Regions from separate parts of the Inediibacterium massiliense genome, predicted to be linked through region 1. Evidence: riboswitches for the same ligand, from Rfam matches in the RefSeq annotation. Region 1 holds a riboswitch; each other region holds the start of a gene.
What was found. A riboswitch is a leader RNA that binds a small molecule or an ion and turns the genes downstream of it on or off. The one in region 1 is predicted to bind cobalamin.

Region 2: another riboswitch for cobalamin. It lies ahead of BN2409_RS10720 (cobyrinic acid a,c-diamide synthase CobB); the one in region 1 lies ahead of BN2409_RS03440 (DUF4430 domain-containing protein).
Region 3: another riboswitch for cobalamin. It lies ahead of BN2409_RS11095 (nucleotide-binding protein); the one in region 1 lies ahead of BN2409_RS03440 (DUF4430 domain-containing protein).

The regions. Positions count from the first base shown of each region.
Region 1 is NZ_LN876585.1:124,114-135,070, forward strand. Features, by position in the region: gene BN2409_RS03430 (Ig-like domain-containing protein) at 1-2,282, shown strand, start outside; gene BN2409_RS03435 (S-layer homology domain-containing protein) at 2,397-4,634, shown strand; cobalamin riboswitch at 4,807-5,002, shown strand; gene BN2409_RS03440 (DUF4430 domain-containing protein) at 5,155-5,949, shown strand; gene BN2409_RS03445 (outer membrane protein assembly factor BamB family protein) at 6,038-10,009, shown strand; gene BN2409_RS03450 (outer membrane protein assembly factor BamB family protein) at 10,025-10,957, shown strand, end outside.
Region 2 is NZ_LN876587.1:457,894-468,850, forward strand. Features, by position in the region: gene BN2409_RS10690 (VanW family protein) at 1-651, shown strand, start outside; gene BN2409_RS10695 (DUF2225 domain-containing protein) at 676-1,368, shown strand; gene BN2409_RS10700 (esterase/lipase family protein) at 1,714-3,063, shown strand; gene cobU (bifunctional adenosylcobinamide kinase/adenosylcobinamide-phosphate guanylyltransferase) at 3,197-3,757, shown strand; gene cobS (adenosylcobinamide-GDP ribazoletransferase) at 3,767-4,507, shown strand; gene cobC (alpha-ribazole phosphatase) at 4,504-5,091, shown strand; cobalamin riboswitch at 5,155-5,335, shown strand; gene BN2409_RS10720 (cobyrinic acid a,c-diamide synthase CobB) at 5,425-6,825, shown strand; gene BN2409_RS10725 (cobyric acid synthase) at 6,815-8,347, shown strand; gene cbiB (adenosylcobinamide-phosphate synthase CbiB) at 8,344-9,279, shown strand; gene cobD (threonine-phosphate decarboxylase CobD) at 9,301-10,380, shown strand; gene BN2409_RS10740 (GHMP family kinase ATP-binding protein) at 10,370-10,957, shown strand, end outside.
Region 3 is NZ_LN876587.1:542,158-553,114, forward strand. Features, by position in the region: gene BN2409_RS11085 (LAGLIDADG family homing endonuclease) at 1-205, opposite strand, end outside; gene BN2409_RS17850 (IS3 family transposase) at 673-849, shown strand; cobalamin riboswitch at 933-1,120, shown strand; gene BN2409_RS11095 (nucleotide-binding protein) at 1,352-2,191, shown strand; gene BN2409_RS11100 (nitrogenase component 1) at 2,188-2,994, shown strand; gene BN2409_RS11105 (nitrogenase component 1) at 2,994-4,202, shown strand; gene BN2409_RS11110 (ABC transporter substrate-binding protein) at 4,224-5,378, shown strand; gene BN2409_RS11115 (FecCD family ABC transporter permease) at 5,436-6,419, shown strand; gene BN2409_RS11120 (ABC transporter ATP-binding protein) at 6,419-7,186, shown strand; gene BN2409_RS11125 (transposase) at 7,706-7,939, shown strand; gene BN2409_RS11130 (lipocalin/fatty-acid binding family protein) at 8,196-8,825, opposite strand; gene BN2409_RS11135 (DNA alkylation repair protein) at 8,961-9,674, opposite strand; gene BN2409_RS11140 (GNAT family N-acetyltransferase) at 10,070-10,618, shown strand; gene BN2409_RS11145 (GIY-YIG nuclease family protein) at 10,875-10,957, shown strand, end outside.

The sequences.
Region 1 (10,957 bases):
AAAAAAAATATTGTACAAAATATGATATGAATTTAGAAAGAATAACTAGTGTGATTCCACAAGTATTAATTTGCCTTGATTTAGGAGAAGATCCTACAAACTTTGAAGGAAGAAATTTAGTCAATGAAGTTAAAGAATATCTAGATAATGGAGAACAAAATTTTGCTAGTTTAAATGAATTAAAAGCAGTCATTGCTCTAGATGAATTTAATAAAAAATATCCAGATAAAAAAGTAAATTATAATGTAGACAAAGCTTTGAAAATAATATTTGCAGCACAAACAGAGAATGGTGGATTTAAGGAAAGAGGAGATTCTCCTGTACCAGTCAATACAGGCTATGCTCTTAAAGCTTTGAGCAACCATAAAGGTGAAGCTTTAGTAGATGAAAGTATACAAAAAGCTATTCAATATCTAAAAGACATCCAAAAGGAAGATGGAGGCTTTTGTAGTAAAACATATATGACAGATAATCATGCACATGCATTAAGTGGTCTTTTGGCAGTAGGGGAGAATATTACTTCTAAGGAATGGACTAAAAATGGAAAAAATCCAATAGATGCATTGTTTAATCTTTGGAAAAAGAATCATTCCTTTGACAACAAAGAAGGAGATAGCTCAAACAACAGAAGCTGGGTTGCAGGAACTCAATGGGCCCTTTATACTCTTGTAGATTTAAAAAATGCTGGATACAACAATTATTTAGTAAAATTTGGAGAAATAGAAGAACCAGTAGAGGAACCAGAAAAAACTTGTACTGTTTATACAGCTATTGTAGTTCCAGTAGGAGAAAAATATGATATTTGTTATAAAGCAAAAGAGGTAGTTATCAACAATAAAAAACATAGTGGAGGATTTACTCCTATAGGAGCATTACAAGCTACTACTCCTATATATACTATGAATGGAAGTATGGTAACTTCTATTTGTGGAATTGAAAACCAAGGCATGGGTGGTTGGATGTATACCATCAATGATCAAGTAGGAGATATGAATTCAGTTGTAAAAGATGGAGATAAAATTTTATGGTACTATAGTGCAGAGGGAATGGAAGGAAAAACTCCAAAATGGAGTGAAATTGCAGATCAAAAAGAAGAAAAAAATATGAAAGAAGAAGTGCAAAAAGCAGTAGACAAAGGAAGCAATTGGTTAATAAATAATTTTAATGGAGCAGATCACTGGAAAGCAATAGGCATTGCAAGAGCAGGTAAAGAAGTACCTAAAAATTATTTAGAGCTTTTAAATGAAGGCAATACTCTTCCTAAAAAAGATGCAGGAGCGTATGGTAAATTTATATTAGGTATTTTATCAGCAGGAGGAAATCCAGAGCATATTGGAGGACATAATTTTTATCAAGAAATTTGCAAATTAAATTTAGAAAAAGATAAAAGTGCATACACATTACCATTTGGATTATTAGCATTAGATGCAATAGATTATAAGCTTCCAAAGGAATGTAGTTTTACAAGAGATGATTTAATCAAAAATTTATTAGAACAACAAGAAAATGGAGCATTAAAGTTAGAAACAAAATATGGTGGTCAATCCTACCTTGATGATGGAGCTTTATTTATCTTAACTGCATTAAGTAAATATTCTAAAGAAAACCAAGAAGTAAAATCTGTAATAGATGAAACATTTAAACAATTAGAAACAAAACAAAATAAAGATGGAGGCTTTGGATTAGGAAAAAGTAGTGTAGAGACTTCAGCACTAGCATTAATGTCTATGTCTTTAAACGAAAAAAATCCTTTAGATGAAAGCTTTATGAAAGATGGAAAAAATGTAATAGAATATTTATTGAGTATGCAAAATAAAGATGGAAGCTTCAAGAGCATAGGAGATGTAGGGATGACTACGGAACAAGTAGTACGTGCTTTAGAACAGTATTTATACGCTTTAGATAAAAAAGGTTCTATTTATGATTTTATTAAAAATCCAGTAGAAAAAGTAGAACTAGAAGATAAAAATGATTTTCAAATAGAGAGAATTGGAAATGAAGCTTTCAAAAATAATGAAGAAGCTTATGTGATTATTAAAGTAAAAAATTTAAAAGAAAGAGATCAAGAAGCAAGTTTGATTGTTGCTTTATATGATGAAAACAATAAAATGATCAACTATAGTGTAGTAAGTAGAGAGATTGAACCAAAAGAAGAAGTAAATATGCTAGGAGCATTTTTAGTACCTGAAATTGGGAAATATACGGTAAAAGCATTTGTATGGGATAATGAAGAGGATATGAATTCATTATCTAGAAAAATAGTGATTCCAGTGGAAAATTAAAATTTCTAAAACCATTTATGAGTTTTAAATATAATAATTTTCTAATATTTACAAAAAAGATAGGTATAGGTCTAGATAAGGCTTATACCTATTATCAAGAAAGGAAGAAGGAAGATGAAAAAAAGACAATATAGGATTTTTAGTATATTTCTATCTTTGTTATTGACAATAGCCTTTACCGTCCCAGCTTTTGCACAAATAGATGTGGATATTCATGTAGATCATAAAAATATATCTATACAAGGATATTCAGATTATAAACAAAAGCCTGTGATGATTAAAGTAGAAGGTAGAAATAAAAAAGCATACATAGATGAAGAGATGACAGATGAAAAAGGACAGTTTCAATTTTCATTTCAGGTAGAAGAAGGAAAAGATTATAAAGGAAAAATAAATATTAGTGGAGAAAAAGAAGAGTTTACTTTTCAAACAAAAAAGGATTCAAGTGGAGGATCTTCAGATAAAAAACTCTATGTAAATTTATCCGTTGAAGGATATAATGGAAAAATATTAAGTAAATCCAATATAGAAATTCATAAAAATGATACAGTAGGAAAAATTACAAGAAAGATATTCAATGAAGAAGGAATTTCTTATGAAGCAACAGAGGGATATTTTTCCAGTATTGCAGGGCAAAGAGAAAAAGACAAAGGACCCTATAGTGGATGGATGTATAATATCAATGGAAATACTACAAATGTAGGAGCAGATCAATATAGATTAACAGGTGGAGAAGATATAAAATGGTATTATACATTAGACTATAGAACAGATAAAAGAAACACCTCAATGGGAGGAGGCGGCGGAAAACCTGTAGATATAGGTAAAGAAATAGAAAAGGTAAAAAAAGTATTAGAAAATAAAAATGCGAATGAAGATGAAATAAAAAAAGCAATAAAAGATATGACTCACTATATGAATGAAAAAATAGAAAAAATGAAGACAAAAGAAGAAGAAAAAGAATGTATTTCTGAAATGAAAAATGTATCGCAAAAAATGCAAGAAGTAGTAGAACATATGAAAGATCCAAAAGAAGTAAAAGAAATGTCTGAAAAAATTATTGATGTAAATGGAAAGCTGATTGATAAGATAGGAAAAGAAAAAGGAAAAGAAGTTATAGAAAGCACTGCTATCATTGCACAAAAGGCAGTTGAAAAAATGAGTATAAAAAATATAGACCAAAATCAAATCAAATTAGAAGGTCAGAGGGCAATCGGAAAAGTAGAAACACAAACCATTCAAGAAATCATAAAAGATGCAAATAGTATCAAAGAAAAGATAAAAAATAAAATGGGAAAAAATATAACACAAGAAAAAATTACTATTGTTGTACCTACTACAAATAAAAAAGAAGTAGAAGCAACACTACCTTCTGGAATGATGAGTTTATTGAAAGAAAATAATATACAAAAGGCAGTAGTTCAAACAGAATATGCAGCATTTGCTATTACTCCACAGATATTTGATACAGAGGACACCATTACACTGATTGCAAAAGATATAGATCAAAGTGAATGTATAGATATAGTAAAAAATAAAGTAGGAGAAGAAAATAAAATCGTAGATGTAACTGCCAAGATTGGGCAAAATTTTATTAAAGAATTTAAAATACCTATGAAAGTATCTATCCCATATAAGGGAGAAGTCAAAAATGGAGAAGTAGTACAAGCCTTCTATCTAAAAGATAATGGTATCATAGAAAATATGGGTGGAGTATATGATAAAGATACTAAGATGATAACTTTTGAAACTACTCACTTTAGTAAATATTTTGCTCAGAAAGTAGGAAAAGAAGAAGTAAAATCAACTTTTAATGATCTAGTTGGTTATGAATGGGCAACAAAAGCCATAGAAGAAATGGCTCAAAAAGGAATCATCAGTGGAAGAAGTGAAGATGTATTTGACCCTAGTGCATCTATCACAAGAGCAGAATTTGCAACTCTCATTACAAAAATGCTTGGATTAAACATAGAAAATGAAAAATTGAGATTTATAGATGTAGAGGATACTGCTTGGTATACTCCATATGTAAAAACTGCTTACAAAAATGGATTCGTAAGTGGAAGAAATGAAACGATATTTGATCCAAATGGAAAAATTACAAGAGAAGAAATGGCAACGATCATTGGAAAGGTACTCATACAAAAAGGAAAAGAAAAAGCAAATATAAATGAATTGGAAAGATTTAATGACAAAACAAATATAGCTTCTTGGGCAAGTGAAAATATAGCATTGTGTGTAAAAGAATCTATGATCAGTGGAATGCCTGATGGTAATTTTATGCCAAAACAAAATGCCAATAGAGCTCAAGCTGCTATGATGCTTTATAATTTATACAAATCCATAAAATAACCGACAAAACGCTAGCAAATGCTGGCGTTTTTTGTTGAATTTTACTTCATATTATCGAAAAATGTCAAACGAATTTTGTAAAATATGTAATATATTGGTTGAAAAAATAGTAGAAATATGAAATAATAATAAAAGAAGTTTGAAATTACTATCCATTATTTATAAAAATAAAATTATATATAAGCTTTTAGGTTCTTTGATGAATAGTTCAAAGATGAAAAGGGAATTAGGTGAAAATCCTAAACGGTCCGGCCACTGTAAGTGAGGAGCAGTCCTTCAATATACCACTGAAATATATTTTATTTTGGGAAGGTGAAGGAGAGTGTTGATCCACAAGTCAGGAGACCTACCTAAAAGTTTTGGTACACATCCTTCCGAAGAAAGGAGAGATACTCACAAAAGTTTATTTTGCGTGTAATCCCTATCTTTTTTGGAAGATAGGGATTTTTAATTTTGCTGATAAGCCTTGAGGCTTATAAAATATTCAGAGAAAAAACAAAAAATGAAAGGGGACAAAAAAATGAAAAAGACATTATCATTTATGTTAGTATTAACACTTATTTTAAGCTTAGCAGGTATACCTGCTTTTGCAGCAGATGCAGACATCACAATGCTTACTCTAGATGATTCTAGTGATTTTACAGTAGTAGGATATGGTGACGAACCAGAGGAAATGAAGGTAGTAGGTCTTACAAGTAGTTATCAAAAGGTAGATATTGAAAACAAAGAAGGAATTGTTTGGGAAACTTCAGATGAAAATATAGTAGCTTTTGTTAAGGATGGAAAAGAAGTAGAAGGAAAGACTATCGCTGGACAAGATACAGTAAATATTAAATTAAAAGAAGCTGGACGAGCTACGATCACAGCTACTTTAGGTGATAAGGACAAGATTACTCCTATTAGTAGTTATATTGTAGTAGAAGAACCTAGTGATAATCCTACAGTTGAAAAAGTTAATGTAAAAATAATAGGAAAAACTTTTGGACCTGTTGAGGTAAAAGGATTAACATTAACAAATGATAGTTTAGAAGAATATTTTGATGATGCAGACGTATTAAAAGAAAATCCATCTGCATTACATGCTCTTATGAAAGCTTTAGAACAAGAAAAAGGTAAAGAATGGGTAAAAAATAATATAGTTGTAAAAAATCAAGGTGGTTATGTAGAAAAAATAGGTACAGATGATTCAAGTTCAGATTGGTCAAATGGATGGCAATACACAGTAAATGGTCAAAAACAAGAAAAAGCAGCTTCTATTTATGAATTACATGATGGAGATAATGTAGTTTGGGAATTTAAAGGCTGGGAATACTAAAATAAGAAATCTCTGAATATTTGAAAAATACGAGAATTGGATTTCAATTCTCGTATTTTTGTGAAAAAATAGAAAGGAGAGATCCATATTGAATAGAAAAATTTTAAGTATTTTGGTAATGATCTGTATGATTTTTACTATGATATTTTCTTCTTTTGCAAATGAAATAGAAATAGTAAAGAATGAAAATACAAAAGAAACAGTAACCAATGCAGTGTATGAAGAAGATATCAACAAAGAAAGAGATCAAAAAGAAAATATAAAAAATCAAAAAAATGTAGAAGAAAAAATACAAAAGGAAAATATAAATTTCCTTGAGAGTACTATAGATCAAAAGGTTACAGATAAGGTGTATGAAGATTTACAGCTTGTAAAAGTCACTCCAGAAAATGATTCTACTGTATCAGCAAATACAGAAATAGCATTATTTTTTAATAAGCCTGTAGAAATTAGTAATGTTAGGAAAAAAGCTACTGTAATTTGCTATGAAAAGGATGAAAGTGCAGGAATAGCTATAGGAAATCCTTATTTTAATCAATTAATTGTAAGTGAAGAAGATCCTAAAAAGGTAGTTCTTCATTTATATAAAAGAAAAACAAAGAAAGATTATTTAAAAACTGGACATCTTCATGGGATTAGAGTATGGAAAGATGTCATTCAAGAAAAAAAAGGAAATGAAAAATTTCCAGGAATAGAATTGGATAAATGGAAGTTTTATGTAAAAGAAAAATCCAATAAAGCAAGTAAATTAGAAATATTAGATAAAAATTTAAAAAGACTTCATGTAGGTCAATCCATATCTATACCTATAAAAGCTACAAATGATGAAGGTGATTTGCTAACAGATTGTAAAATAAATTGGAAAATATATCCTGATGATAGAGGAACGATTGAAAATGGTTTGCTGACAGCAAAAAGTCCAGGAAATATTACAGTTTTAGCATCTGTATATGATGATCCTAGGATTAAGGATGATTATTCACTAGAAATAAGAGAAAATTTTTCAAAAACACTTCTGCCTATATGGAGTACTTCAATTGATAAAAAGAAATACAAGGGATTTCCTATATTAGGAAAAGATGGATCTGTGTATATTGTTACTCAGATATCAAGAAATTCAGATAATTATGAAATTACAGCTTTCAATTCAGATGGAACTATAAAGGAAGGTTTCAAAAGTCCAGAAATAAAGAATGCCATAGAAATAGTAGAAGTAGAAGGTGTTGAATATATTTTTGGAACCTTAGAAAATAAATTATTTGCTATAAGTCCATATACAGGAGAACTTATATGGCAGGTAGAGTTAGATTCAGAAATTTTGACAACTCCTGTTATCAATTCTTCTGGAATCATATTTGTAGGATGTGAGGATTCTAGAGTATATGGAGTAGATGGAAAAAGTAAAAGATTCATATGGAAATTTGATACAAAAAACCAAATTTTAAATGATATAAATCAAGGATACTATGGTCAAATGCCTATAGATGAAAAAGGAAATGTATATACAGTAGCAGGAAATACTTTATTTGTCATACAACCAAATGGAGAGCTTTTGTGGAAATTTGAAAATCCAGATCCTAGACTATATTTTATTGTTCAACCTGTCATAGGGCATGACAAAACTGTATATATTGCAGATGAAAAAAATTTATATGCAATTGATCCATTAGGAAAAATCAAATGGTCAAAGGATGGTATGTATAGAAACTATGACCTAAACTTGAATCAACAACAAATGGTATTAGGAGAAGATGGCATTTATATGAGTGTAGCCAAGAAGGATTATGAAGGGCAGGAACAATATGAAACCTTTACAAAATTTGATCCTCAAACAGGAGAGATATTAAAGGAATATCCTTATCCTTCTTTTTTTGGAAGAATAGGAAAAGATCAAAAGCTTTATACAACTAAAATCATATATGATGAAGCTGGAGAGCCTATGGCTTATTATGATGATTACAAAAATGACATACCATATTTTTCATATTCTGCATTTAATTTAGGAGAAGACAATAGCATCTATAGGATATTAAATAGCGAATCTTTGGCAATAGGAATAGAAAAAGTAACACTTTATGATACAAAAGATTCAGTGATAGATGATTTGAAATTATATGAAGAAAATATAGTCCTCTATCCAAAGGAAGAACATAGAATCAAAGCAGAAGTACTAGATCAAAATAAAGCTGTACTATACAATAAAAAAATTATTTTTGAAAGTAATGATCCTGATGTAGTGTCTATTGAAGAAGATGGAATGATGAAAGCAAAAAAAGTAGGAGAAGCAACAATTACAATCACTATAAAAGAAAAACCAGAAATTCACAAAAGTATAAATATAAAAGTTATTGAAACACCTATTCCAGAAAAAATGTATTTTGTATATGATGATGTGGATAGAGGAAATGACCCTCAAAATCAACAAATTGTAGATGTAGAAAAAGGTTTAAAAGGAGTTTGTGGGGAAGGGTTAAGATCAATCAGAGTTTTTATAGAAGATCAAAATAATAAATTTGCACCCAAACAACCTATAGAATGGATTTTAGAAGATAGTAGTATTGTATCTATGCTCAATTATCAAGGTGGTAGTGGAGATGATAAAGTTCGATACAATGCAGTGTTGACAGGAAAGAAAATAGGAAAAACCATATTGACAGCAAAGCTTGTAGATCATCCTGAAATCACTTGTAGCATTCCTATAGAAATTGAAGCTACACCTTATGAAATCAAATGGGAGGTACCCCTTCAAGGTCATTGGTGGGAAAAAAGAGCATATCATGTGATGGGCAAAGAGGATGAAATTTTTTATGTCAATGAAAATAGACTCTTGGCAGTCAATAAACATACAGGGAATTCATTGTGGATTTCTGAAATAGGAGCTTATTTGGGAATCAATCTAGGTCATCCTAAAATAGATACAAATGGAGATATTTATTTGTATGGAAAAGATAGCACAGCTTTTATAAAAGTAAATCCAAAAAATGGAGAAATCATATGGAAAAAAGTAGAAGGAAATGATGGAATCAAATCTTTTGAAATAGGAGAAGATGGAGTTTATGCTTTAACTCAAAGAGGAAAGCTTTATCATTTAAATAAAGATGGAGAATTTTTATGGGAGACTCCTTTAGAGGTAGGACAAAACAGTAGTATTCTTTTATCTGAAAGTGGAGTTTTGTATTTATCTATGAATGAAAAGGTTTTTGTTCTTCAAAATGAAAAAAAACTTAATAATATCTATACAGGAGAAGGAGAATTATCTATAGAAGACATTACATCAAATGAAAACATTATATTGCAACAAAAAAAGGGAGAAAAATATAATTTACTTTCTATTGATCAAAAAGGAAATTGCAAATGGACATATGAAGGAATAGATGGAAAAGTAGAATTAAGCTGTGATGATCAAGGATCTGTATATGCGGTAGAGAAAAAACAGGATGATTTTTTAAGAGATATACATATTTACTTTTTAAATTCAGATGGCACGGAAAGAGTAAAAAAAGCTTTAGACAAGGTAGGAAGACCAGATGGGGTATACAAGCCTTTGATCGGAAGTGATGGAAGAGTATATATATCTTTAGTTCGGTTGTATGTAGTAGATCCTCAAACGGGAGAAAAACAATGGCAAGTATCTTTAAAGGATGCATTTTCTCATCAAGCTCCAGATACTATTACGGTAGATGAAGATGAAATCATTTATGTGACAGCAGGAGAGAGAGGATTGGTTGCAATAAAAGGAAAAGAAATATCCAATAAAGGTATTAGCTTAAATATTATTGGAGGAAATAAAGTTTATTTAGGAAGTTTTCAAGATATAAGCCTTGAGATAAAAAACAATTTAAAAGAAAATAAAAATATTATTTTAAAAATAAGCTTGTATGATGAAGAAAAAGAAATACAAAATACTTCCTTTAAAGATCATATGAATGCTAAAGAAACAAAATCTTATGATTGTGGAATCCATATTCCAGAGGAAGGAAATTATAAAATGACTATAAAAGTCATAGACCAAGAATCAAAAAATGTACTGATTCAAAAAAATATTAAAGTAAAAAAATAGACAAGGAGGATTTATATGAGAAAAACTGTGAAAAAATTACTCATATACACCATGATTCTTTGTATGATAGTTGGTGTTTATACTCCTTTTTCCTTTGCACAAGAAAATGAAGGAATTACCTTTGAATGGGAGAGAACTTTTCATACAGGATATTTTGATGACTTAAGATATGATGAAATTCCTTCCATCCATAAAGATGGAAGTGTATATGTAAATGTAACAAGTGGTTATTTATTTTCAGTAGCACCTGATCGAACTATGGATTGGAAGATAAATTTGTTTCAAAGAGGGGAAGCAGACAAAATAGGAGGAGTAAGCCCTGTATTTGATGAAAAAGGAAATGCATATATAGCATCAGGAGATAAAAAAGTATATTGCATCTCAAAAAATGGAAATATCATTTGGACATATCTTATGAAGGATGAGGTAGCAATAGGAACCTCTACTGTATTAAAAGGAGATACTATCTATGCAGTGACTTTGGGAGGTACATTATATGCCATTGACAAAAATACTGGAAAAAAACAATGGGATGCTCCGATCAAGCAAAATTGGAGCTGCAACACTCCAGTTGTAGCTTCAGATGGAACTATATTTGTAGGAAGCACAAAAAAGATTAATGCTATTCATAAAGATGGAAGTCTAAAGTGGCATATCCGCTTAGATGATGAAACCATTTATCATGGAAGCTGGAGTGGAACTAATGAAAAGAGAATGGCTGTAGGAGAAGATGACAATTTATATGTCATCACATTTAAAGGAAACAATCATTATAAACTTCATAAATTTTCTGGAGAAAATGGAAAAGATTTATGGAATATAGATATTTATAAAGGAGCAAGTGCTCCTGCTGTATATAAAGATACAGTTTATTATAAAACACAGGACAATGTACTTCATGCAGTAGATACAAAATCTGGAAAAGAAAAATGGATATATACAGCTGAG
Region 2 (10,957 bases), on a different contig from region 1:
AATGATGTTGTAGGACCAAGAAGTAAAGAAAAAGGATATCAAGGAGCTACTGTGATATTTGAAGGAGAATTTGTAGAAGGATTAGGAGGTGGCGTTTGTCAGACTTCTAGTACTTTATATAATGCAGTACTTTTAAGTAATTTAGATACTGTACAAAGAGTAAAACATACTATTCCATCTACTTATGTTCCAAAAGGAAGAGATGCAACCGTATCTTATGGAGTATTAGACTTTAAATTTAAAAATTCAACTGCAAATCCAGTTTATATAGAAAGCTATGTAGGTGGAAATAAGGTTAAATTTAGAATTTATGGACATAAAGCAGATTCAAGGAGAGTAGAAATTCAATCTATAGAAAATGAAGTGATCAAAAGACCAATAGAAGTCAAATATGATTCTACACTTGCAGAAGGAAAAGAAAGAATAGAGCAAAAAGGAAGAGATGGATATAAAGTTAGTACCTATAAAATTGTATGTGAAAATGGGAAAGAAATAGAGAGAAAACAAATTTCAAATGATTATTATAAGCCTAAAACTCAGGTTGTTGTAAAAGGAACTAAAAAAGCAACTCCATCTAATTCTGTAAAGACTCAGAAAAAGGAAGATCATAAGGAAACAAATATTCCTTCTCATGATCAAACTATTTATTGATACAAAAGATAAAGAGGTGAAGGAATGGCAGTACCACCATTATATGATAAAGAAGTACATTGTCCTGTGTGTAAAAATGTATTTTCTACGAAAAAGGTAAGAAGCTCAGCCATTCGAATAGATAAAAGAGACACAGACTTTTGTGTTTATTATAAAGGAGTAAACCCTATTTATTATGGGGTATTTGTATGTCCTAATTGTGGATATAGTGCACTAGAGAGTGTATTTGGAGAAATGAGTCCTTCAGGAAGAAAAACAATTGAAGAAAATATTTCAAAGTATTGGGTACAAAGAAGTTATGGAGAAGAAAGAACTATTTATGAAGCTATTGAAACCTATAAACTTGCTATAGTTTGTGCTCAATTGTTAAATCAAAAAAATGGGATTCTAGGAACACTATGTCTTAGGCTAGCTTGGATGTATAGGTATATTCATAATGCAAGAGAAATACATTTTATAGAGCATGCAACAATTTGTTTTGAACAAGCATTTCTTTATGAACCATTACCCATAGGAAATATGGATGAAGTATCCTTACTGTATTTATTAGGTGAACTCAATAGAAGACTTCAAAAATATGATGAATCTATTGATTGGTTTAATAAAACAGTGAATAATAGAGCTATCAAGCAAAAAAAGAAATTAGATACACAAGCAAGAGAACAGTGGAGAATTGCGAAAGAAGCATATAGACAACAAAAAGAAGAAGGAGCATAAAAAAGTTACTACAATAAGTAGTCACTCTAGCTTATAGATAAAGTCATAAAAAAAGTCACTAATTTTCAAATTTGGAAAATATAAAGAAACGCTCGAAAATAGCATTACAAACTCGCTATGCTCAAACAGTGTAATGCTAAGCATTTTCTCACTTATTCTATATTTTCACAAATTCTCAATAATTGTTTCTAATTTTTATGACTTTGCTAAAAGATAGTTTGTCTTCAGTCTGAAGTTACTACAAATAAGTAGTAACTTTATTTTTTTAGAAATATAAAGAACAAATTTGTAGTATATATGTATTAGAGGGGTGGAAATAGAGAGAGGATACAAGGGGGGAGAAGGATGCATCCACTTTTAGCTACCGTAGGAATGTTAGAGCTTATGAGGATGGGAACACAAGAAATAAAAAAGCCTATTGTATTTGTACCGGGTCTTTATGGATCTATGGGAGAAGATATTATTCCTGGAACTGGTGAATGGGGATTTGGAATGGCAGCTTCTGTTTATGAGCCGTTTATAGAAATATTAACCAATATGGGTTATGAAAAGGAAAAAGATTTATTTATATGTTTTTATGATTGGAGAAAAGATTGTAGATTTTCTTCAGAGGAATATCTTCAAAAGACAATTTATCAAGCAAAAGCTCAAACAAGAAGTAAAAAAGTAAACTTAATTTGCCATAGTATGGGAGGATTGGTAGCAAGAGCTTATGTACAAGGAAATCAGTATGGTTATGATGTAGATCAATTGATTTTTATAGGAACACCTAATGGAGGATCTGCAAATGCTTATTATTTTTGGGCAGGAGGAGAGCTCCCATATGAAAGAAATATAAAATCTAGTATATTTACTACTTTATTAGAAGGATATCTGTGGATATTAGAAAAAAAATATAAAAATGAAAATACTATGGAGGTAATTCGTAAACATCTACAAGGGGTAAAGGATCTTTTGCCTAGCAAGACATATGGAAATTACCTTTATTATATAGGAAACAAGCAAAATACCAATTATATCTCATATAAAGAAATGAATTATCATAATGAATTTTTAGATGAATTAAATGATAAAAAAGGTATTCTTAAAAATAGAAAAATACAAGTTACTTTAATTGGAGGAAAGAGTATCAATACCAATCAAAAATTACAAATAGATAGAAGATATAAAAATGAAGATGAGAGATGGAAGGATGGAAAAGTAGTAGGTTCATATCAGTCAAAGGAAGGGGATGGAACAGTCCTTTTAGATAGTTTATGTGAAATAGAAGGAGATACTTATGTTTTTGAGGCAACTCATACTGAAATTTTACAAAGATGTAAATTTATCCTTCAAGAAAAACTAGGAATAAAAGAAGATATATCGTATAAGGAAAGCATGCCATCAGTAGATGACTATGTAAGTGTTTTAGTGAGTGGCAAAGGACAAATTCGGATTAAAACTTATGAGAGAGGGAATAATATTTTATTATATGATGGAACAAAGCGCCACAAAGATATATATGTACAAAAGACGGATGAGAAAAATATATGGATACTTATAAAAGGTTTCTCAGATAAGCATTTATATATGGAATATACACCTATGGAGAAAGAGCCTATAGAGATTGTGATCAGAGATCATTTAGGGAGAAAGAAAAAAATTCAAGAAAGAAAAGGATATATGCAACAAGCTTATAAAATTAATTTATCCTAGAATTGCATGTGTATAAAAAATTTGATATAGTTAAGAAGGCATTTTGTCCCTCATGGGGACATATTTTTTTGAATATCTAGGGAATCTAAAATTTTAAAATAATAGATGATTTAAGAAAGTAAGAGGTGATTTTATGGCAGGGAAAATTACCCTTGTAACAGGAGGAGCAAGAAGTGGAAAAAGCAGCTATGCAGAACATCTTGCAAAAACTTCACAGGGATTCGTAGCTTATTTAGCTACAGCGATTGCATTTGATGAGGGAATGAAAGATAGAATCAAAAAACATCAAGCTTCAAGGCCTAGTGAGTGGACAACTTATGAAGGATATAAGGATGTATACAAAATAATAAAAGAGATTGGTTTAAAGCATCAAACCATTCTTTTAGATTGTGTAACCATTATGACAACAAATTTAATGTTTGAATGTGAAGAGGATTGGGAAAATATAAGTCATGAAAAAATAGATGAAATAGAAACATATATTCAGGATCAAATGATAAAACTTATAGAAGAGATTAGAAAAAATAATATTTGGTGTATCATGGTTACCAATGAAGTTGGAATGGGTATTGTTCCTGAAAACAGAATGTCTCGTATTTTTAGAGATATAGCAGGAAGAATGAATCAAATGATAGCGAAAAAAGCAGATGAAGTATATTTTACTGTATCTGGTATTCCTATGAAGATTAAGTAGGAGGAAATTATGAAAAGACTAATTTTAATGATTCAATTTTTCACAAGAATACCCATTTCTGTAAATTTAGAAGTAACAGAAGAAGATTTTTCAGAGGGAATTGTTTATTTTCCTCTTGTAGGGCTTATTATTGGAATGTTTATCGTATCGTTATATTACATAGGATATAAATTAGGAGGAATTTTATTAGGAAGTGTGCTTTGTGTAACAGGAGAGGTTTTTATTACAGGAGGTCTTCACTTAGATGGATTAGGAGATACCTTTGATGGAGTATATAGCAATCGTCCCAAAGATCAAATATTAGAAATTATGAAAGACAGTAGACTTGGAACAAATGCTGCTTTGGCTATATTTTTAACTCTTTTATTGAAAATATCATTCATTTTTTCACTTCCTGTTCCATATGTGTATGGTGTACTTATTGTCATGCCTACTTTTTCAAAATTATGTGTTGTATATGCAGCAAGATTTTCTACTTATGCAAGAAAAAGTGGTATGGGAAACTTTTTTATAGGAAAAACAAACAATAAACATCTTATAATTGCTATTGTTTCATCTATAATTATTGGGTTGATTTATATAAAGGCGATTCCTTTTGTACTAGTAGGGTATTTATTCAGTATAGGATATGTAAAACATATTACAGACAAGATTGGTGGAATGACAGGAGATACCTTAGGAGCCATATCTGAACTTGCAGAAATTGTTTATTTATTTTATTTTTTAATTTTGGAAAAGGTGATTTTATGAATTTAATTTTGATAAGACATGGAGAAATTGAGGAGAATCATAAAGGATTATATTGTGGTTTTATAGATTCTTCTTTAACAGAAAGAGGGATTTTACAAGCCAAAGAAATGAGTGAAAAATTAAGAGAAGAAAAGATCGATATGATTATCAGTAGTAATTTAAAAAGAACAATAGAAACAGCAAATATGATTCATAAGCATCATTCTATAAAAATGACCCAAGATGAAAATCTAAGAGAAATGAATTTTGGGCTGTGGGAAGGATTAGATTATCATACTATAAAAGAAAAATACCCAAAAGAGCTTGAAAAGTGGCAAAAAGATTGGGTAGAGTATCAAGTTCCACAAGGAGAAAGTTTGATGCAAATGTATGAAAGAGTGGTAAAAGTCATCGAAAAAATACAAAAAGAATATGAAAATCAAAATATTTTAATAGTATCTCATGCAGGATGTATTCGTGCTATTGTATCTTATTTAATAGGAAATGGAGTAAAAGATTATTGGAGATATAAAATAGAAAATTGTAGAATAACCAAAATAGAAATTGTAGACGATTTTCCAGTCCTAACAGCTTTAAATCAGTAATAAAAATAAATACATATGTGAAAAATATTGAAATGAAAAAGATATTTTGATACCATGAGATAAGACAAATAAATGAGAACAGGTGCCGAAAGGCTTAAAAAGGAAGTTCGGTGAAAATCCGATACAGCCCCCGCTACTGTAAGTGAGGATGAAATCGACAAAATGTCACTTGGATGATCCAAGGAAGGCGTCGAAAGTAAGGTGATTCACGAGTCAGGAGACTTTCCTGTTTTTATGGATTTTGTACCTTCGGCGGGAAGGGAAAAGAACGATTGTATGTTCGTGCCCTAGCCATTGATGGTTAGGGTATTTTATTATGAAGGGATGATCAATATGAACCTACCTAGATTTGTACTGGCTGGAACTCAAAGTGGAGTTGGGAAAACCACTGTATCTATAGGGATTATGGCGGCTCTTACAAGAAGAGGGATAAATATAGCTCCATTTAAAGTAGGCCCAGATTATATAGATCCAGCTTTTCATACATTTGTCACAAATAATAAATCAAGAAATTTAGATAGCTGGCTTTTAGAAGAAGACACAATCAAAAGACTATTTATAAAAAATGCAAGAGGAAAAATTTCTATCATAGAAGGTGTTATGGGACTTTATGATGGATATGGTACAAGTAAAGACGAGGGAAGTACAGCTCATGTATCTAAAATATTAAAATCACCTGTTATTTTGATTGCAAATGGAAAAGGTGTCTCCACCAGTGCAGCAGCACAAATTTTAGGATATAAAATATATGATGAGGATGTAAACATTCAAGGAGTTATTTTAAATAATATATCAGGGGATGCTCATTATGAGCTTTTAAAAGAAAGTATTGAAAGAGATACAAATATAAAATGCGTTGGATATTTAAAGCCAAATCAAAATATTTCCCTTGAAAGTAGACATTTAGGACTTATTCCTAGTGTAGAAGTAAAAGATCTAAAAGACAAAATAAATACTATTGCAGATATGGTAGAAGAGACCATTGATCTAGATGCATTAATCAAAATTGCTCAAGAGGCAGAAGCTTTAGAAGATTTTACATATGAAGAAGAAAAAATTGTGAAGAATGTAAATATTGGAGTAGCTTTTGATGAAGCATTTAATTTCTATTATGAAGATAATTTAGATCTTTTAAAAGAGATGGGAGCAAATCTCATTTATTTTAGTCCTTTAAAAGATCAATCCATTCCTAAGAATATTCACGGTTTGTATATAGGCGGGGGGTTTCCAGAAGTATTTGCAAAAGAATTATCAGAAAACGTTTTAATGAGGGAATCTATAAAAGAGCATATAAAAAATGGAGTTCCTACTTATGCAGAATGTGGAGGGCTTATGTATCTTACAAAAGCTATTACTACATTAGAGGAAGAAACTTATGAAATGGTGGGTGTATTTGATACAATAGCAAAGATGACAACAAGGCTTCAAAGATTTGGATATGTCCATGTAAATATAGATAAACCGTGTAGTATTTCTAAAGAGAAAAGTTATATCAAAGCTCATGAATTTCATCGTTCATTGATTGAAGAAAACGAAACAATGGAATATGCTTATGTTGTAGATAAAATAAAAAATGAAAAAAAGATCAAAAGCTGGGGATGTGGAGTGAAAAAATATAATGCATTAGGAGCATATGCTCATATTCATTTTTATAGCAATAAAAATATTGCACAATCTTTTTTAAAAAATTGTTCGAATTATAAGGATAGGAGTTGTACAACCTATGAAAAATAAATCTTTAATGTTTCAAGGAACAGCATCTTCTGTAGGAAAGAGCCTTCTTACAGCTGCTTTTTGTAGAATTTTTTATGAAGATGGATATAAGGTAGCACCTTTTAAATCTCAAAATATGGCACTTAATTCTTACATTACAAAAGAAGGACTAGAAATGGGAAGAGCTCAGGTGGTACAAGCAGAGGCTTCTTCTATAGAGCCTAGTGTTTTAATGAATCCTGTTTTATTAAAACCTACAACAGATAAAAAGTGTCAGGTTATTTTAAATGGGAAAGTATATAAAAATATGTCTGCTGCTGAATATCATGACTTTAAGCCTGAACTTTTAGAAATGGTTCAAAAAACTTTTCATAAGCTTTCAAGTGAAAATGATATTGTCGTTATAGAAGGGGCTGGAAGTCCAGCAGAAATCAATTTAAGAGATAAAGATATTGTAAATATGGGAATGGCAGAGATTGCTGATTCTCCAGTTATATTAATTGGAGATATAGATAGAGGGGGCGTATTTGCTTCTTTATATGGAACCATTATGCTTCTTACAGAAGAAGAAAGAAAAAGAGTAAAGGGAGTGATTATCAATAAATTTAGAGGAGATATTAATATATTAAAGCCTGGAATTAAAATGCTTGAAGATCTTATTCATATTCCAGTATTAGGAGTTGTTCCATATTCTAATGTGCAAATTGAAGATGAAGATAGTTTGGCTGAAAGATTTAGATATAAAAAAAATGAAGGTGGACAAATAGAAGTGGGTGTATTGTATCTTCCCCATGTTTCAAATTTTACAGATTTTAATGTATTTGAAACACAAGAAGATGTACATTTAAGATATATTATGAGAGGCGAGAAAATTGGAGATCCAGATCTTTTAATTATCCCGGGATCTAAAAATACTATTGAAGATTTGGCTTATTTAAGAGAAACAGGATTAGAAGAAGAAATTTTAAGACTTCATAGAAAAGGAAAACTCATTATAGGCATTTGTGGAGGATATCAAATGCTTGGAAGAAAAATATCAGATCCTCATGAAACAGAAAGTAGTATAAAAGAAATCAATGGATTAGGACTTTTAGATACAGAGACTATATTTGAACTAGAAAAAACTACAACGCAAGTAAAAGCAAAAGTTATTGCTAAGGAAGAAAACTTATTTTCAGAAGTATTGGATATGGATATTGAAGGATATGAAATTCATATGGGTCAAACAAAGCTAGGAAAAGAAGCTACTCCATTTCATAGAATCATAAAGAGACTAGGTGAAGAAGTCAATATAGAAGATGGAGCCATTAATAAAGAAGGAAATGTAATGGGAAGTTATATCCATGGAGTTTTTGATAATATCGGATTTACAAGAAAAATATTAAATAATATCAGAAAGGCTAAAGGCCTTGATGAGAAACAAAGTAGTGTGGAAACCTTTAAAGAGTTTAAAGAAAAAGAATATGAAAAGCTTGCAAAGATTGTTCGCGAAAATGTAGATTTAGATAAAATATATAAAATTTTACAAGGGGATAAAAAATGATTCATATACTAATCGGTTATGTAGCTGATCTTTTGTTTGGAGATCCTTATTTTATTCCCCATCCTATATGTTTGATTGGGAAATGTATTTCTAAAACAGAAGCTTTTTTAAGGAAATTCGTGAAAAATAGTGAAGATGAAAAAAGACTCGGGATCTTTCTAACGATGGTTATTGTAGGAGCTACCTATGGCATTACTTTTTCTATTGTATTTTTGGCAAAATACATAAATATCTATTTAGGATATGCAGTGGAAGGTTTTTTAATTTTTCAAATTCTTGCATCTAAAAGTTTGGATAAAGAAAGCAGAAAAGTTTTAAATGCACTAGAAAAAAATGATATTCTAGAGGCGAGAAAGTATTTATCTTATATTGTAGGAAGAGAAACAAGTCATTTAAATGAAAAAGAAATTATAAGAGCAACAGTAGAAACTGTTGCAGAAAATGCTTCTGATGGAGTAATTGCCCCTCTTTTTTATATTTTTATAGGAGGAGCGCCTTTAGGGATGGCATATAAAGCAGCCAATACACTAGATTCTATGGTAGGATATAAAAACGAGAAATATATTCATTTTGGATGGGCTTCTGCTAAATTTGATGATTTACTCAATTATATACCTGCAAGACTGACGGCTATTTTTATGATTATAGGTTCTTTTTATCTTTTTTATGATTATAAAAGTGCAATTAAAATAGTAAGAAGAGATCATAAAAATCACAAAAGTCCAAACTGTGGATATCCAGAGGCTGCTACAGCAGGAGCACTGAATATTCAATTAGGAGGAACCAATACTTATTTTGGACAAGAAATATACAAGCCTACTATTGGAGATGAAATCTATTCATTAGAAGAGGAGCATATAAAAAAATCAATAAAAATAATGTATGCATCCTCGGTAGTAGGATTTTTAGTATTTTATTTTATGTTTGCCTAAAAGGACAAAGGGAGAGGTAGGATGAAGCGAGTAGAGCATGGCGGAAATATATATGAAATTGCACAGAGACTAGGGATACAGGAAGAAGAAATCATAGATTTTAGTGCAAATATTAATCCACTAGGAATTCCAAAAGATTTTAAAGAATGTATGATTTTGAATATAGATACAATTCAAAAGTATCCAGATCCTAAATATAAGGATTTGATCAAAGATATTTCAGAATATCATAAAATTAATTCTAATTGGATTGTTGTAGGAAATGGTGCAACAGAAGTGATTTTTTCTATGATTCGTGAAATAAAACCAAAAAATAGTTTAATTTTAGCACCTACTTTTTTAGAATATGAAAGAGCACTTAAAAAAGCAAGAAGCAATGTAGAATACTATTTATTAAAAGAAGAAAATAATTTTCAAATAGATGATGACTTTTTTAATATTTTACATGATTCTATAGATTTATTGATTCTTTGTAATCCTAACAATCCAACAAGTCAGTTGATTGCAAAAAGTAAAATGGAAAAGATATTAAACATATGTAAATCTAGAAATATTCATGTAATGATTGATGAAGCTTTTATGGAATTTGTAGAAAATGGAGAGAAAGAAAGTGTGATTTCCCTTCTAAAAGATTATGATCATTTATATATTATTAAAGCATTAACAAAATTTTATGCATTACCAGGACTAAGAATAGGATACGGATTAAGTAGCAATATAAAAATATTAGAAGAGATCAAAAACAATCAAGAGCCTTGGAGTATAAATAGTTATGCAGCAATGGCAGGAATGGTTCTAAAAGATGAATATTATATACAAAAAAGTAAAGAATGGATTATAAAGGAAAGAAAAAAACTTTATGAAGAACTTTTAAAGATCAAGAATCTAAAAGTTTATCCTCCAAGCTCAAATTATATATTATTCAAATATATGGAATCTAATAAAAATTTAAAAGAGGCTTTACTCAAAAGAAAAATATTGATTAGAAGTTGCGATAATTATAAAAATTTAGATGATTCCTTTTATAGAATTGCTATTAAAGACGAAGAGTCTAATCTAAAATTATTAAACGCATTAAAAGAGGTATCTTATGAAGATTAAGGGAATTTGTCCTGCTTCTTGTGGGGAATTATTACAAGGATATATAAAAGATGGAGAAAAATTAATATCCTATCCTATAGACATGTATTCTGTAGTGACTTTGAAAGAATGTAAAAATCCTATAAGAGATCCAAATAAGAAAAAAGCTATAAAGGCTATGTATAAAACTCTAGATTTTTTTGGAGAAAGTGATCAAATAGGAGATGAGCTAAGTGTAGATGTTGATTCCAATATTCCTATAGAAAAAGGTATGGCGAGTAGTACAGCTGATTTAGCATCAACTATTATAGCTACAGCAGCTTATTTAGGGAAAGAAATAACAGATGAAGCATTAGCAAAAATATGTACTCAAATAGAACCTACAGATAGTACTATTTTTCAACAACTAACTTTATTTGATCATCTAAATGGTGTAAAAGTAAAAAGCTTTGATTGGAATCCCCATCTTGACATATGGGTATTAGAATCAAGAGGTCAAGTAAATACCCAGACTTTTAGAAAAAATAATTATGAAAGTTTAAGAATCAAAAATAAAGAGAATGTAGAAAAAGCATATAAAGTTTTTGAGGAAAGTTAT
Region 3 (10,957 bases), on a different contig from region 1:
CTTTATGTTTTTGAGGATTATAATTTTTTTTAGATTTAATATGTCCTACTTTAGATTTTTCTTGAATCCATTGTAATAAATTTAAAGTAGTAGAAGCAATAGTAATGCAGGGAGATGGAAATTGATTTTTGTGAAATTTAATGAGCATGATACTTCCTTCTCCATCGATAATACCAGCGATATAAGATTTTTCACAGTCCAACATGCAGAAAACCTCCAAACGTATGTTCTAATATTAGTTTGATATTAATTGATTGAAAATATGTATTAGATTTATAAATATTTAATAGACTTAGTTAAGCTTTTAGTATTAGAAAAGGGGAATTGTATCATAAGTGACGGCGGTTTTTTGGAAAACAGTTTTAATTGAAATAATAGTTCGAAACTAATATACTATTACTATTAGATAAAAAGTTCAACATCTTTGGAAGGAGCATAATTTGATGAATATGTTTAAAGAAGACATTAAGTTTGGACTTATGTCAATAGAATAGACACAGAAAGTTTAACTATTTATGCTACTCTCAAAGCAGCTTCATATACTGATTGAGGGGTCATATAATCAATTGAATTTATAGTGTACCAAGATTCAATATATTCAAAGATTGCTCTGCTAGCTATTTTGAAACCATAATATTTATGATGATGTATTTCTTCTTTCTTTAAAGCATAATGGAAAGATTCAATACATGTAAAAATGAACTTATTAAGCAATATCGTTTTGATACTGACGAGCTTCTTGATGAAGCTGTTAATGACTATGTTTACGAATGGTATAATTTTTTGAGACCACATACTCATAATCAAGGAAAGACACCCTTTGAGGCTAGGTATGGAAATCAAAACTAGCACATAATGTTACATTTTGCTTAACCAGAACAATTGACTTATAGACAAACATATTAGAATCATATATAATTAGGAAATATGAATTGAATATTTATGATACAGGTCCATAAAAGAAGTTTATGGATAATTGGGAAGATAGGTGAAAATCCTGCACGGTCCCGCCGCTGTAATAGTGGAGCTATTTATGTTTAGCCACTGCCTTAATAAGGTGGGAAGGTATAAATAGTGTTGAAGCTTAAGTCAGAAGACCTGCCTGTATTAATTTGCTAATAACTTTACGGATGATAGGGGTTGCAAAATGAAGTGTACTTGTACTATTACTATTATGATTTCATTGTAGATTAAAGCCACTTATCTATGAGATAAGGTGGCTTTTTTGATGTTTTTAAAGAAACATTGAGATAATGTAAGTAAAGATCTATTTTATTTAATTCAGCAAAATACAAGAAGTGGTGATGTTCGTTTTAAGTTTTGCAAAATAATAAAAGAGAAGGTTGAAATTATGTTAAATAATAAAACATTAAAAATTGCTTTTTACGGAAAAGGAGGAATTGGTAAGTCTACTATAGCGACTAATCTATCTGCTGCTTTTTCAAAAATTGGATTAAAGGTCTTACATATTGGTTGTGACCCAAAAGGTGATTCTACAAGGAATTTGGCAGGGCAAAAGATTCCAACAGTGATGGAAGTGATTCAAAAAAAGGGGACAAGCATAGAAGAAAAAAATATTGTGCATTATGGATTTAATAATGTTGCATGCATAGAAGCAGGTGGACCAAAGGCTGGAATGGGTTGTGCAGGTATGGGGATAACAACGATGACTGAAGAATTACATACACTAGGAATATTGAATAAGTCATGGGATATTGTTATTTATGATGTGTTAGGTGATGTTGTTTGTGGTGGATTTGCAGTCCCTATGCGTGAAAAATATGTTGATCAAGTATATATTGTATCATCCTCAGAATTTATGTCTATATATGCTGCTAATAATATCCTAAAAAGTGTATGTAGGTTTTCAGATAAAGAAAAGAATATTTTTGGTGGACTTATTCATAATCAAAGAACAGAGAATTCAAAAGTTCATATAATAGAAAACTTTTCAAAGAATACAAACACTAAAGTTTTGGAGAATATCCCCTACACTAATGAAATTGTTTTATCTGAATTAATGGGAAAAACAGTCATAGAAACATTACCTGAATCAAAATCTTACGAAATTTTTATAAGATTAGCTCATGTTATCAAAAACAATAAAAATGTTAATGTACCAAGTCCTATGGATGATGATGAATTAGAGCGATTTAGAAAAGAAATGTTGCATATGGAGATAAAAAAATGAGTATCAATAATATTTCAAACACAAATCATGGTAATGATTTTTTAAGTAAAGTTTTTTATAAAAAAAGCTGTATGGAAATTATTAATTTAGCATTGAGTATTCCTGATATATATGTTTTAGCCATAGGACCAGAATCATGCTTAAGAGTTCTCTATTTTAGAGCTTTAAGAAAGAAGCAAAATCAAAGGTTATATCTTCAGACGATGAGCCAAAATGACTTAGCATCATCTCAGCATTTAGATGTGGCAGAGATGGCACTAAGAGAAATTATAGATCATAATGATCGAAAAGTTAAAGCTGTGATTGTTTATATTTCATGTAGTGATATGCTTATAGGAAGTGACTTTGACAGTATTTTAAAGTCTATACAAAGAAGCCATAGCATTCCAGTGAAACTTTTTAAAAGAGGACCACTTTCTAAAAGGCGGATAACACCAAAAGAAAGACTAAGTTTGATCTTTACAGAGATATTGGATACTTATCTTGACAATAACATTGATGGAAAAAACATCGAAAATCCCATTATTAATATTCTTGGAGAAGAAAAATTAATTGAGCAATGTCAATTAAAAACATTGTTAAAAAATAAAGGATATTTCAAAATTCAGGAATTCATAGCGTGCAATTCTTTTAGTGACTTTAAAAATTTAAGCAAAGCAACTTTTAGTATTGTTACTGATAAATTTGGAATCAATCTAGCTAAATATCTAAAAGAGCGTTTCAAAATTCCCTACGCTAGTATTTCAATAGAGTGTTCTGAGCAAGAATTTAATAATGCGATTAAAAATAAGGAGGAGAGATAATGAATAAAATATGGAACAGTATTCCTCCTTTAACGAGTGACTATTCTGGTGTTTGTTCAATGCTATTTGAATTAAATTCATTGAATATATTGTATACTCCAAGTGGATGTATTCATCCTATTGTTGAAGTGGATGAGATTAGAAGTCCTAATGATATGTTTTTTTATAAAACTAATCTGAGCGATATTGATGTCATTATGGGTGTGGAAGATAGATTTTTAAAAGAAGTTGAATTGCTCGTTACAAATAATCCAAGGGTAGAATTTATTTCAATTATTGGAACACCAGTTTCTAATATTACAAATGTTGATTTTCAAAAAATTGCTGAAAAGCTTGAGAAAAAAACGAATAAACCTGTAATTGTTTTTGATACGAATGGATTCGAAAGCTATAATATTGGAATTTATGAAGGTTTATTACAGCTTGCTAAACGATTTTCTAAGGTGGCAGTTACGAATCCAAAACATGTGAATGTGATAGGCTATTCGCCGCTTTCCTTGGGCTATAAATATCATTTAGATGAGTTGGTGGAATCACTAGAAAACATGGGATTGAAAGTGACATTTTTTGCAGAGCGGTCTTTAAAAAGCATCACAGAGGCAACTAAAGCAGCAATTAATCTTGTGATAACACCAGAAGGAATGGGTGTTGGTGAATATTTTAAAGAAGAGTTTCAGATTCCTTTTTTAATGGATCTGCCTATAGGATTAAATGGAATATCAAGAGTATTCAGATTAATTGAAACTCAACTTAATATTGATAGATCTAGAATCGAAGAATCTATAAGCCCAGTATTGGAATTAGCGAATTCTCATAAATATCTTGATAAAAGTGTTTTAGTGATTGGAGAACCATTGACTTGCATTGGGGTTTACAAATGTTTGAGGGGAGATTTTGGAATCAGCAAAGTGAAAGCAATATCAAATTTTAATTCTACTAGAAAAGCCAGAAGGATTTACAATGAAGAGTTGTTCTCGCAAGTGATATTTGTAGAAGATGAAGAAAACATAATGAGATATATAAAGGAAGCTGATATTATCATTGCAGATCCATTATATAGAAATTTTATTAGAGAGGAGGAAAAAAAGCTTTTTATACCGTTCCCTCATATAGGTTTAAGCGGTAGAGAGTTTACAAGCATGGAATATGAATACATTGGAAAAACTGGATTTGGCTATTTTAAAAAATATCTAAATCCAAGGATTTAAATAAAAAAGGAGAAATGTGATATGAAAATAAGAAACAGATTTTTGAAAAACCTGTTTGTAATAATTTTGATTGTTACTCTATTTACTTTAGGGGGATGTTCAACAGAACAAAAAACAGGAGATGCTGAAACAGCTAATTCGTCAGATCAGAAGGTAGATGACACTGCAAATACAAATACTAACAACAATGAAGAAAAAGTAACAATAACAGATACTACTGGTAAAGAAGTTAAATTGAAAAAAAATGTAGAAAAAATTGCGGTTGTGCCAATTCCATGGACATCTATTGTATACGCTGTAGATGGGTCTGGTGATAGAATTGTCGGGATGCATCCTACAGCAAAAACATCTTACGAAAAGTGTATTTTAAAGACTATGGAACCTAAATTAAGTAATGCCTCTACTGATTTTGTGGGTAAAGACTTTACAATTCACATGGAAGAAAGCGGAAAACTCAAATTAGATGCTATGATTGTATGGGATTATCAGGAAAAAGAAATTGAACAATTAAAAGGCTTGGGTATTCCAGCAGTGTCTTTAAAATATGGTACTTTAGAAGATTTACAAAATGGAATGAAAGTCATCGGTAAAATGCTTGGAAAAGAAGATAAGGCGACAAAGTTAGTTGATTATCATAAAGAAAGCATAGAATATTTTAATTCAAAAAAGAATCAAATTGAAGGTACTAAAAAACCAAGAGTCCTATATTTAAGGGATGAGCAACTTAAAGTAGCTGGTGGTGGAGCTGTTAATACAATTCTTATTGAGATGGCTGGTGGAGAAAACGTAGCAAAAGAAGTAACTGGTCAATGGGTAAATGTGACTATGGAACAAATAATGGCGTGGAATCCGGAAGTCATTGTTATGAGCAATTTTTCTAATTTCCAACCAGAAGATTTATTGAACAATAAAATTGAAGGACAAGATTGGAGTAAGGTTGATGCAGTAAAAAATAAGAAAGTGTTGAAAGCACCTATGGGAATATATCGATGGGATGCGCCTTGTGCTGAAACACCTCTTATGACAAAATGGATCGCTAAGCAATTACAACCAGAAGTGTTTAATGATTTCGATTTAGAAAGTGATATCAAAAGTTTTTATAATAAGTATTTAAACTATGACTTATCTCAAGAAGAAATGGATTCAATTCTACAAAAAGAATTAAATGGTAAATAAAAGGAAATGATTAAATTGGATATTTTTAAGGGAAATAATACTACAAAATGGATTTTTATGGGCATTGCAATAATTATAACATTTTTTGTATCACTGTTTTTAGGGAGATATATTATCCCTCCAAAAACAGTATTAAATGTACTTATTAACAGTATGTTTAATATAAACATGAATACCTTTGAAATGGAATCATCCATTGTTATTGGAATTAGACTACCAAGGACTATTTTAAGTATGCTAATTGGGGCAGCTTTAGCGGTTTCAGGGGCTACATATCAAGGGTTATTTAGAAATCCTCTTGTTAGTCCAGATGTATTAGGAGTAAGTAGCGGTGCAGGATTCGGAGCGGTTTTAGGAATTCTTTTATCGGGTATTTCTAGTACTACTTCGTTATATGCTTTTGGACTTGGAATTATCAGTGTTTTTATAACATATTTTTTCGCTAAAGCAAGAAAAGAAATTTCAATGATGTCTTTAGTTCTATCTGGTATGATTGTTTCATCAATATTTTCTGCGTTGATTTCATTAGTTAAGTATATTGCTGATCCATATGATAAATTACCAGCTATAACGTATTGGCTGATGGGAAGCTTCTCAAAAGCTACCTTTGAAGATCTAAAACTAGTTGTTATTCCTATGATATTGGGAATTACAGTGTTGAATCTTTTAAGATGGAGAATAAATATTTTATCTTTGGGTGATGAAGAATCCTTATCGATGGGAATAAATCCAGTGAAAATAAGAATTGTAGCAATTGTGATGTCAACTGTACTAACAGCAGCATCAGTTACAGTTGTAGGAATTGTAGGATGGGTTGGTTTAGTTATTCCTCATATCAGTAGATTGCTTGTAGGCGTCGATCATAAAGATTTAATCCCTGCATCATGTATACTTGGAGCAATATTTTTGACAAGTGTTGATATTATAGCAAGGTCAGCGTCTAGTGTTGAGATACCAATAGGAATTATTACAGCCTTATTAGGAGCGCCATTTTTTGCATTCTTATTAAAACGTGTTAGAAAATCAAGAGGGGAATTATAATGATGGTAGAGTTAAAGAATTGTTATTATAGATACCCAGGTAAAAATATGCTTTTAGCAAACATTTCATTCTCATTAAATAAAAGTGAAATAATGACTATCTTGGGACAAAATGGTACAGGAAAAACTACCATGTTGAAGTGTTTAACCGGCATATTAAAATGGGAAAGAGGACAGACTTTTATTAACGGTAAAAATATTAGCTTTAGGTCGAACATCAATGAGATTGGATATGTACCGCAGGCTCATAATTTACCTTTTCCCTATACTGTAAGTGAAATGATAGCTATGGGAAGAGCTAAGCATATTGGCTTATTTTCTATGCCTTCTAAAGAAGATAAGATGAAAGTAGAAGAAACTATTGAAGAGATTGGAATACAACATATAAAAAATAGTCCATGCACAGAGTTAAGTGGAGGACAGTTACAGCTGGTGTATATTGCAAGAGCTTTAGTAGCAAATCCAAAGGTCTTGATACTTGATGAACCAGAATCACACTTGGATTTTAAAAATCAACTAATGATATTGAAACTTGTAAAAAGATTGACGAAAGAAAAAGATTTGGCTTGTATAATAAATACTCATTATCCAGAACATGCTTTGAAAATTTCAGATAAAACGCTATTTTTAGGTACTAGCGAATATATTGTTGGAAATACAAAACAAATCATTACAGAAAAGAATATAAAAAGATTTTTTGATATTGATGCTAAAATTGTTTCGTTTATGCATGGAAATAAAAATTTAAAAACTATTGTAGCTATCTAATATAAATTACGTCAAATATTTAGAAAGGGTTATCTTCAAATTTAGATTCTATTTATAAATAGTATAAAATCAGGTACGTTTAAAGTAATGGATAAGGGAGACGTAATTTTTCTTTTGCTATTGAGAAAGTTTGGGATACGACAACCATTCGTGTAAAAAACAGCCACAAGACAGTATTTTCCATAATTAAAAAATGGAGATACTTTCTTGTGGCTGTTATGACGTTAAATAAGAAAATTGTTCATTATAGACCAGTGTGATAAAAATAATTAGAAGTGATTGATAAAAAAGCCTTCATAGATGGTGATACCCATCTATGTTTGTTGAAAATTACCTGTATGTATAAAATAATATTACAATCATTCACTAAAATTTCACTTATGGTATAGTTACGCAGACCTTCTTTTAAATTGAATTCCGGCAATGTGAAATGGTGTGAAAGGGGACAGTTAAACATTAAGAATAATGAATGAAAACATACAAAAACTACTTTTATAAAGAAGAAAGGAGTAGTTTTTTATGCCTAGAGTAGCCCGAATAAAAAGTGAAGAAGGAATTTACCATATTATGTTTCGTAGTATAAGCGAAGCCAATTTATCTTTAGAGGATCAAGACAAGATTAAATATTTTAAGTTAATTCAAAAATATCAAAAGAAGTTTCAATTCAAGGTAGATGCTTATTGTTTAATGGATCATCATTTTAACAATAAAAAATTAGATATGATGCAAATTTACATCGTATCTAACTTTTAAAGCTAACGATACAGCCTAGTGGAATACCAAAGTAAAATATATCAGCACTTAAAACCTTGCCCTAGGATTTTATCGATTTTTTATATTTGAAATGTAAACGTTAAAAAGAAGATCTTTTAATCTTAATCTTTTTTCTTTGGATTTTTATCGCTAAACGTTTTATTTATTCTTAATCGTCTATAGATAAAATGTGCTTTGTAACCCTAAGCACAAGGGGATATATTTTTAGATTTTCGTATAATTAGCCCTGGTATGATTAATCTACTTCAATAAATGTAGTCGCATTAGATTCGCTTAAAATAAAATCAACTTCAGCTAAAAACGTATCTATTTCCTCTTCAAGCTTTTTGATTGTTTTTCTAATTGATATTGGATCAAAGAGTTTATGCTCATTTAACTCTTTATATGATTTAATAAACATCTCAGCATCTTCTGTTTTCTTTTTTTCAGACATTAATTGTTGGCCTAAAAGACTTTCTAGTGTTTCTTCCATGTTTTTATTTTGTCTGATTATTTCTGATTCTGTTTTTTCAAGCTGAGATTTAAGTTCTCTTAAAAGTTCTTTTTCATAGCCGATACTATTTTTTCTTTCAATGGCATCAGCAACGGTATATTTCTTATCAGCTATTGTAACATGTGTTTCTGCATTTGATGCTACAATTGCAGATTTGATCTTTTTTCTTCTTTCAATTAAATCTTTTATACTTTGTAATCCGGATTTTGCTTCTTTTTCTAATGTTTCTTTTTTCAAAAGCTTTGTTGTGATATCTTTTTTACCTTGAATAGCTCCAACGAAATGAATAGATCCTATTCGATCAAGTATTCTTTTATCTAGTAGCTTTAACTCTACTAAACCTCTTGTAATTGTAATTTTTGTCAATGCCATTGGTTTATCCCCCTAAACATTCTTAGCCATAATGCTAAAATGAATATTTTGTCATTGTATCTATTATATACTACTTATGTGTGTATGTCTTTGAAAATTATATATCAATTTGAGGATATGGATTATACCAATAATCTATTTTTGTTTGCCCATTTTAGAATTTGATATTATGAATCGACCACGTTCTTTAACAGAGACTAAAGTTTCTAATTCTTTTAGAGCGTTTTTGCCTATCCAGACTACATTTTTACTTGAACTTTCACAAAATTCATAGGCTAATATAATTGCTTTATCGTGACAAAGAGAATCCCTTTTTCCAATTTCTCTTAATGCCCAACTAATTGCTTTTTTGACATGAGATCTACCATCCTCAGCATAAGATTTGATTAAATCTAAATATCTATCAATTTCTTCTGTAGCAAGATTTTTATTATGTATTACTGTAGTTGCTATGAGGCAATATGAGGCTCTTTTATAATATAGTCTGCTATCATCACACCATTGGAAAATAAGTTGTTCGTAATTGGGTATATTTATAATCAGATTTTTACATATATGGTCACACAAATCCCATGATACAACATCTTTCATAATTCTATCAATATAAGTAAAATTAATCATGTCTATATCAGCAATTAAGACAGAAAGTAATTTTGCTTCATGGTATCCTGTTTCCCATAACTCATTAGATAGTGTTTGAGATATTCCAAGTTTTTTTGCAAGTTTTCTTATATCTGCTGTAGATACACCTATACTATTTTCTTTGGGAATCCCCATCTTAACTACATTATTTTTAAATTTATTAGAACTAATCTTATTTAGGTATGTTATAATTTCATTCTTTGTCATCATTGCTCACCTAATTCCTTTTTTAAATCCTTTGCTTTCCCCAAAAATGTTCACCCCACAAATTATAAATTACCTTATTTCTATTCTACAAGCGTGTACTAAATTGTAGAATATCTATATTGTAACATTAATTTCCATATACTGTATATCGTTAAACAAAATGATTTTCAAATAATTGTACCCATTTGAATCAGTACATATAATTACTGATACATCATGTTTTTTTCTTTGTATATGCTTATGCTCTAATGAAAAATCTCTAGTAAATTGAATATAACTCTTATAACTATCGGTACAAAGGATAGAATTATTGTTTCATGAAATGAATAGCACATAACTATGATATACTGTATGTATAAATTATAATTGGCAATTAAAATATGGGGGAGAATAGTATGGAAACAAAAGACTTAATCATTAGGAATTCTATATGGGATGATCTTGATATTTTCTACAAGTGGGAATTAACACCTGAGGTGAATGAATTTTTTAGTATTTCTGAAAATCAAAGCTATGAAATGGTTGTGCGTACATATATCCATGATGATGATAATCCTAGCCAGAGACAGTATACTATAGTCCTTAAAGAGACAGGAATGCCAATAGGAAGAATTGTACTTGGAGATTTAATTGAGGGTTGGAAAGTTGAAGTGTTTAGAATTTATATTGGTGATCTAGCATTGAGAAATAAAGGCTATGGCAGGCAAGCTATGGAGGCAATTATGAAACTTTGTTTTGAAGAGTGGAATCTTGAGAGAATATATCTTGATCATTATACTGGGAATCCTGCTTCCTTCTTATATCAATCACTAGGTTTTAAGTATGAGGGCGTTTTGAGAAACAATTGTAGAAAAAATGGAAAATTGTATGATGTTCATTTAATGTCAATGTTAAAAGATGAATATGTACAAAAATATCAACATCATAATGCAAAATGTAAATGAATATGACAATAAAAAGTTGCTTGCTTTGAAATGCAGTAGGCAACTTTTATATATATAGTATTATAAAAAGTGTTATCAATATTAAGTTGAAAAATTTTAATGTGATATTTGCTACTCGTTTTGGAACTCTACGGAGTGTTTATTGAACGATCAACGAAGTTTCGATACAATTATTTTAAAGAGGAGGAATGATGAAGAATAACAAAGTTGAATAAATATATTTTTAATTTGTCATTAGAAGGATGGGGATTCATTAATGGATAAACTATCAAAAAAAGCTATGAAAGAACAGTATAAAAACAGAGTGATCATTGGAGGAATATATTGTATTAAATGTAA